One region of the Flexivirga sp. B27 genome, then DNA from elsewhere that is predicted to be linked to it. Evidence: riboswitches for the same ligand, from Rfam matches in the RefSeq annotation. Region 1 holds a riboswitch; the other holds the start of a gene.
The links. Region 1 has a riboswitch for cyclic di-AMP ahead of ACSZL9_RS04695 (transglycosylase family protein). Riboswitches for the same ligand answer to the same signal wherever they lie in the genome.
Positions count from the first base shown of each region.

Region 2: linked by a shared signal. The riboswitch ahead of ACSZL9_RS18425 (C40 family peptidase) and the one ahead of ACSZL9_RS04695 (transglycosylase family protein) in region 1 are both predicted to bind cyclic di-AMP.

Region 1 is NZ_JBPYUM010000001.1:1,024,252-1,028,055, reverse strand. Features, by position in the region: gene ACSZL9_RS04705 (ribonuclease J) at 1-536, shown strand, start outside; gene ACSZL9_RS04700 (phosphotransferase enzyme family protein) at 574-1,575, opposite strand; gene ACSZL9_RS04695 (transglycosylase family protein) at 1,697-2,440, opposite strand; cyclic di-AMP (ydaO/yuaA leader) riboswitch at 2,445-2,589, opposite strand; gene ACSZL9_RS04690 (endonuclease/exonuclease/phosphatase family protein) at 2,877-3,804, shown strand, end outside.
Region 2 is NZ_JBPYUM010000006.1:68,818-72,621, reverse strand. Features, by position in the region: gene pdxH (pyridoxamine 5'-phosphate oxidase) at 1-245, shown strand, start outside; gene ACSZL9_RS18430 (metal-dependent transcriptional regulator) at 1,203-1,892, shown strand; cyclic di-AMP (ydaO/yuaA leader) riboswitch at 2,006-2,197, shown strand; gene ACSZL9_RS18425 (C40 family peptidase) at 2,306-3,031, shown strand; gene ACSZL9_RS18420 (DUF6918 family protein) at 3,186-3,623, shown strand.

The DNA.
Region 1 (3,804 bases):
TCTACTGCTACAACATCGTCAAGCCGCGCAACGTCATGCCGATCCACGGCGAATGGCGCCACCTGGTCGCCAACGGCGACCTGGCCGTCGCGACCGGTGTGCCCGCCGAGCGGGTGCTGCTCGCCGAGGACGGCGTCGTCGTCGACCTGGTCGACGGGCGCGCGGACATCGTCGGTGCGGTGCCCTGCGGATATGTGTATGTCGACGGCTCCCTCGTCGGCACGACCGACGAGACGATGCTCAAGGACCGCCGCATCCTGCGCGACGAGGGTTTCGTGACGATCATCGTGGTGCGCGACGCCGACACCGGCAAGATCGTCAGCGGCCCGGAGATCCAGACCCGTGGCTTCGCCGAGGACGACGAGGTCTTCGACAAGGTGCGCCCCAAGCTGGAGGCCGCGCTCGAGGAGGCCCGCGAGAAGGGCATCAGCGACACCTACCAGTTGCAGCAGGTCATTCGCCGTGCCGTCGGTGGGTTCGTCGGCGGCAAGCTGCGCCGTCGGCCGATGATCATCCCGATCGTCATCGACGCGTGATGGGCCGGGGCGGCGAATAACTCGCGACTGTCGCGAGTTATTCGCCCCGATCGCTGGTTCCGAGCGAACAACTCGCGACAGTAGCGGCTTCGTCCGCCCAGCCCGTCGGGTCGTCACCGGGCGGGACCATCGCCAGGGAGAACCACAGCACCAGTGGGCCCCACCAGGACAACTCGGCGTCGGTCAGCCGGCATACCGACCGATAGCCCTCGAGGAAGGTCTCCCGGACCTGCGGCGTGACCGGACCCCAGTCGTGGAATCTCGTGCCCAGCAGCACCGCCGACCGCGCGAGCTCAACGATGCGGTGCTCGATGGCCGCGTCCTCGAAGTCCAGGACGGCAGCGACATCCCGGTCGTTCATCAGCAGGTTGGCCGCGCGGAAGTCACCGTGCACGAGTTGCGCGGGCCGGCCGGGTGCCGGGAGTTCGTTGACCTGTCGTTCGAGCGCAGCCAGCGCACCCGATGGCAGGTGTGGGTGGTCGTGTCCGAGCCAGTCGCCGATCCGGTCCGGCAGCGGACGGTCCGGGGGAGCAAGCTCCGGGATCTTCGCTGAGTCGTATGCCGCCAAGGCCTCGTGCAGCCGCGCGAGCATCGCACCCGCCGCAGCGACCTGGCCAGGATCGGCGACATCGAGCCATTCGCCCCGCAGCTGCCGCTGCACGCCCAGCGACACACCATCGACCTCGACCTGACGTCGATGGTCCTGGGCGGGAATCGGCGCGGACACCGGCAGGCCGTGCTCGTCGAGCCGGCCGGTCAGCTCCGCGAGAGCCGCGAGGCGAGCGAACCGGTGCCGCGCGATCGACCACTTGGCGAGCAGCGGCCCCTCCGACGTCCGGATCCACGCAAGCGCGTTCGCGAAACTGAGCACGATCCGTTCGCACGAGGTCACCTCAATGCCCCAGTGGCGACTCAGCGTCGCGGTCACCCAGTCACTTGCGGCCTCGGTGGTCGCGAATCCGAAGCGCTCGTCGAGCGCGGCTCCCGGGTCGGTGGACTCCCAGAGCATCTCGACGCTCGGTGAGTTCGTTGTCGTCATACGACCAGCATCACATCGCAGCAGCACATCGCGCGGGGTACGACGAAGGCCCCGCCCCACCGAGTGGTGGAACGGGGCCTTCGGGTTGTCAGCGCCGAGTAGGCGGTGACGGACGATCAGATCAAGCCGGCAGGTTCAGGTGCTGGCCGACGAAGATCAGGTTGGCGTTGTTCACGGTGCCCTTGTTGGCCGCGAACAGTGCCTGCCAGCCGCCCTTGACGTTGTAGCTCTGTGCGAGCTCGCTCAGGGTGTCGCCGGACTTCACCGTGACGGTCTTGCCCGAGAGGGCGACCTTCGGCGCGGTGTAGACCTTCTTGGGCGCCGTGTAAGTCTTCTTGGGCGCGGTGTAGGTCTTCTTCGGGGCCGTGTAGGTCTTCTTCGGAGCCTGCGCACGCTCGTTGGAACGCGAAACCTTGGGGGTCGTGTTCTTCGGCGCGGTGTAGGTCTTCTTCGGAGCCGGCTTCGGGGCCGGGGCCGGGTTCACGTTCGGCGAACCGCCGCCCTGGGTCAGGCCAGCGCGCACCGAGCAGACCGGCCAGGCGCCGGGACCCTGGGAAGCCAGGACCTTCTCGGCGACCGAGATCTGGGCCGACTTGGACGCCATGTTGGCGTTCGACGCGTAGGCGCCACCGCCGAAGGCGATCCAGGTCGAGTGGGTGAACTGCAGGCCACCGTAGAAACCGTTGCCCGTGTTGATCGACCAGTTGCCACCGCTCTCGCAGGCAGCGACGCGGTCCCACGTGGAGACCGAGGCTGCGTGAGCGTCACCAGCGGTGGCGACGCCGGCAGCGGCAAGGGCTGCGGCGGCGGCAACCCCGATGCCGACGGCGCGGGTCTTGTTGCTGAAGTTCTTGCTGAGGTCCATTGATTCCTCTCCTGACGTGCGCATACGGGGTTAGCTGTCGGGTCGGGCTGTCAGGTGCCCGGCAGGTTTTTGGCCTGCTCTCACCCCAAGACCGCTGTCACGGCCAAATTGGGTTCCCCATCCTCGTCGTGCCTCCGGGACCGTCCCGGATCTTGGTGACTGCTCGACGAGGTTGTGCGCAGCAAGTCACAGGCAGGGGGCGAAGTCATGCCGGGTTGCAAGACTTCGTCGATGGAAGGTTCTTCGCCAGGGGGACGAAATTTCAACCACCGATCGTCGAAGGTACGTGGTCGAAGGACGATTGCCAAGTTGAAACGTGACCATTTCGTGACTTTTTTTTGAAGTGTCGCGAGAGTCACACGAATCGTGTTGCATGCGTCACAGGAATCACATCCACCACATGCGTCAGGCGTCCCTGTGTGGTGAGAATACGACTGTGCCCCAACTGGATCCGATGCCTCGCCGCGTATGGCGTGCCGAAGCAAGCACGGTCTGCTGGTGGGTGCTGGCCGTGCTGCAGGCGTGCGTAGGCCTTGCGGCCGCGGCGCGGTGGGCGGACCTTACCTGGTTGGTGCCGTCGCTGCAGGCCCTTTTCCCGATCGTTGGAATTGCAGCGGTCGTGACGCTCGTGGCCGCTGTCGCACTGCGGTTCCGCTGGCTGGCCGTAGGCGCCCTCCTCGTCGCCATACCGCCGCTGGTGCTGGGCGCCGGAGCGTTGCGCAGCGACACCGTCCCGGCCGGCCCGCACGACGAGACCGTCATGACGATCAACCTGGAGTATGGCGGCGCCGACCCCGGCCGCGTCGTTGCAGCGGTGCGGGAGCAGCACGTCGACACCCTGGTGCTGGAGGAGTGCACACCGCAGGAGTTGGCGGCGCTGCGCCGCCACGGACTCGGTGCGGCCCTGCCGCACCAGGCCGGCCGCGCCGCACCGGGCATCCGGGGGACGGTGGTCCGCAGCACCCACCGCGTGCATCTGGTGTCCGAGAACGCGGCGGGCCGCTTCCCGAGCAGTCCCGACGTCAGGGTGCACACGCAGCGCGGCACCTACCGGCTGCGCGCGGTGCACATGCCGGCCCCGCTGCCGGAGATCGTCGGCGACTGGCGCGCTGCGCTGCACGAGTTGGCCAGGTGGCGTGCGCAGCGACCTGCTGGGCAGCCGCTCGTCCTCGCCGGCGATTTCAACGCCTCCTCGGCCATGCCCGCCTTCCGGCAGGTGGCCGACGGGTTGACACAGAGCAGCCGCGCGACCGGATCCGGCTGGCGCCGGACGTGGCCGAACGACAGCTGGCTGCCGCCCTTCATCCAGCTGGATCACGTGCTCAGCCGAGGCTTCGGTGTGGTTGCCGACGGAACGGTGCAGG
Region 2 (3,804 bases), on a different contig from region 1:
CGGTCGGCGGACGGGCCGAGCTGGAGGAGGCCGTGGCGTCATACGAGCGCAAGTGGCCGGACACCGGCAGCCCTGACGATGTGCCGCTGCCGGATTTCTGGGGCGGGTATGTCGTGAGTTGTGACGAGGTGGAGTTCTGGGCCGGCCGCAGCAGCCGACTGCACGACCGGCTGGTCTTCGTGCGCACGAGTGACGGAGATCTCACCGATGCTGCGAGTTGGCGGGTCGAGCGCCGCCAGCCCTGAGGCGCTTGGTCTCGATAAGCCCTCCGCGAGCGCTCCGGGCTACTCGACCAGCTTGAGTGGGCCACTGCCCGCGAGTTGGCGGGTCGAGCGCCGCCAGCCCTGAGGCGCTTGGTCTCGATACGCCCTCCGCTAGCGCTCCGGGCTACTCGACCAGCTTGATTGGGCCACTGCCCGCGAGTTGGCGGGTCGAGCGCCGCCAGCCCTGAGGCGCTTGGTCTCGATAAGCCCTCCGCGAGCGCTCCGGGCTACTCGACCAGCTGGATTGGGCCCCTGCCCGCGAGTTGGCGGGTCGAGCGCCGCCAGCCCTGAGGCGCTTGGTCTCGATACGCCCTCCGCTAGCGCTCCGGGGTACTCGACCAGCTTGTGCGGGGCAGCGGACAGCCCGTGGGCTTCCGGTCGGAACCGGTCGGCGCGATGGACGAGATCGCGCCACCCACGGGCTGCGGTGGCTGCGTTGGAGTAGCTACCGAACGTCCGTTTCGTCGGCACACCGGAGGTGGCCGGCGACGAATACGAAGGTTGCGCTAGCGCGCAACCACCTCACGCGTCCTTTGAGAATTCACTCTTGGACCACCTCCTTTCTCGTGTGGCACCACGCTAGGCCGAGGCGCTCGCGGGTGGCAACGGGTTTAACCGGCGAGTTGCCGGAGAGGTCCGCAAAACGGCCCCGAACGCAAGAACGGCTGGCGCCCAGGGGAGGTGCGCCAGCCGTCCGAGCGCCACCGTGAGGTGGGCTCACCCCGTCCGTGAACCGGACGGTTCGGGAGGCTGTGGGTCAGGGGGGAGGAGCCCCACAGCTTCCAAGAACAAGAACGTAGCGTGACCGCGAAGGATTCCCGAACTTATTGACCGAAAATCTTCTGGATGTCTTCGGGATGTTCTGCCGGCCAGCCGGTAGAAGTTGGACGGCAGATGGACGGCATGGCAACTGTCGTCGCTTAGTGGCAGGCTGGCCCTGTGAGTGAGTTGATCGACACCACCGAGATGTATTTGCGCACGATCTTCGACCTGGAGGAAGAAGGCATCGTGCCTCTGCGAGCGCGCATCGCGGAGCGACTGGGACACTCGGGTCCCACTGTGTCCCAGACAGTCGCCCGGATGGAGCGCGACGGTCTGCTGACCCTTGCCGGCGACCGGCACCTGGAGTTCACCGACCACGGCCGGACGCTGGCCACGCGAGTGATGCGCAAGCATCGGCTCGCCGAGCGACTGCTGGTCGATGTCATCGGTGTCGAGCTCGAATACGCGCACGACGAGGCGTGCCGGTGGGAGCACGTGATGAGTGAGCGGGTCGAGCGCAAGATCCTGGCCATGCTGGAGGAGCGGCACATCTCGCCATACGGCAACCCGATCCCCGGTCTGGTCGAGCTCGGCGAGGAGGAGACCCGCCTGCGGTTCCGTGACGGTGTGCGGCCGATGACCGAGGTCGTGACCGAGGAGCCGACCAACTTCGTGGTCCGCCGGGTCGGCGAGCCTGCACAGGCCGACCAGGACGCGCTCAGCGTGCTGACCGCAGGTGGCATCACCCCGGACGCGAAGGTGCAGATCCAGCTCGAGAATGACCGGGTGGTGGTCCGTGCCGAGGGCCAGGACGCGGTGTCCTTGCCGCGTGACGTGGCGATGCACGTCTTCGTGGACGCAGACTGACAACCGTGTAATAGCAACGGATTTCAGATTCTTTCGACGAATTCGTGACCTCCTTGTGACATGCGGCCCCGGGTTGTGTACCGTTTTCCCCGGCCCGCCACTCGGTGGGCTTCCGTGAGGCAACGCCGAGTCCTGCCAGCCGAACGGACGTAACGATCCGCCTGGCAGGAGCGGGGGAACCATTCCGGGCGACCCAGGTCGTCCTTGGGGCGAAGTTCGGTCCGGCACCGCAGGGTGTCGATCCGGACCGGGTATCTCCAGCCCGAGCCCGACAGCTCACCTCGTAGGCGACGGAGAGGTGCTTCGTGTCCATTCTTGGTCCGCGCGGTCGTCACCGCGCCCCGAGCAAGTTGTCGACGACTTTCAACTCGACCGCACGCGTTTCGGCCACAGTCGCCGTCGCGGGTGGTCTGGTGGCATCGATCGCCGCACCGCAGGCGGCTTCGGCCACCACCGGTGTCGCATCGATCACCGGTGCGAGCTCGGTCGACTTCGCCGCCCAGGCAGCCCGCGCACAGGCAGCTGCACACCCGCTGACCGCGACGAAGGCACAGCAGCAGCTGGGCGCCGTCGAGGCCAAGGGCCAGCTGGCGACCGCGGTCTCCGCGAAGAGCTACGAGGCTCCGAAGAAGCAGGTGCGTCCGCGCACCTCCTCGGTCTCGCGTAGCCAGACGCGGCCCGCCGCAACCACCACGGCAAACACCGCCGCTGACACCACCCCGGTGCGTCAGGCGCCGCAGTCGAACCCCACTCCGGCACCGGCCCCCAAGCCCAAGCCGAAGCCGGCTCCTGCGCCTGCCTCTGACGGCAGCATCGTGTCGATCGCCAAGCAGTACGTCGGCACGCCCTACGTCTACGGCGGCTCGAGCCCGGCAGGCTTCGACTGCTCCGGCTTCACGTCCTACGTCTACGCGCAGGTTGGCAAGTCCATCCCGCACACCGCCACCGGTCAGCTGCAGGCAGCGACCCCGGTGAGCAACCCGCAGCCGGGTGACCTGATCTTCTTCGGCGACGGCAGCTCGGCCTACCACGTCGCCATCTACGCAGGCAACGGCATGATGGTGGACTCCAACCACCCCGGTGGTTCGGTCGGCGTCCGTGCGATCTACAGTGGGGTCTCCGGCTACGGCCGCATCTGAGCCAAATCTGAGCAATACCAGCCTGATTCGAACCCGCCGCGCTTCATGGGCGCGGCGGGTTCGTGCATCTCCGGATGCGCTGCTTGAACTGTCTTGAGATGCCCGTCAGCTGTGCTTGAGTTGTTCCCCTATCTCCCGAAAGGCTTTGACCCGTATGTCGTCGCTGAGCGAAACCCTGCTTGCCACCGAACGCCGCCCGAAGGTCGTCGAGGATCTGGTCGACGTCATCAATGCCGAGGTCAAGGACAAGAAGGGCGTCAGCGGCGTCGCGATCAAGGGCGGGTATGCCGCAGTGCGCAAGTTCAACCCGACCGTTGCCTCCGATGCGACCAACCGCATGCTGCCGCAGGTCGCCGACGCGCTGCAGCCCTTCTGGGACGACTTCGCGGGGTCCGGTGACTTCGGTCAGTACCTCGCCGGCCGTGGCGACGAGGCCGCCGACGCGTTGCTGGCGGTGACCGACGCCCGTGCGGAGAAGACCGAGCGCGAGCCGCTGAAGCGTGCTTACAAGAGCTTGCGCGGCAAGGCGAAGGAGAACGTCAAGCAGGCCCTGCCGCGACTGGGCACCGCCATCCAGACCAACGCTGGCTGAGTCGTTGAGCTGATCGAGGTCGTTGAGCCGACTGAGGTCGTTGAGCCGACTGAGGTCGTTGAGCTTGTCGAAACGTGACCTCGACAGGCTCGGCCATCTCCGGGGCGGGCTCGGCCATCTCCGGGGCGGGCTCGGCCATCTCCGGGACAGGCTCGGCCGTCTGCGGGATGGGCGCGGCTGC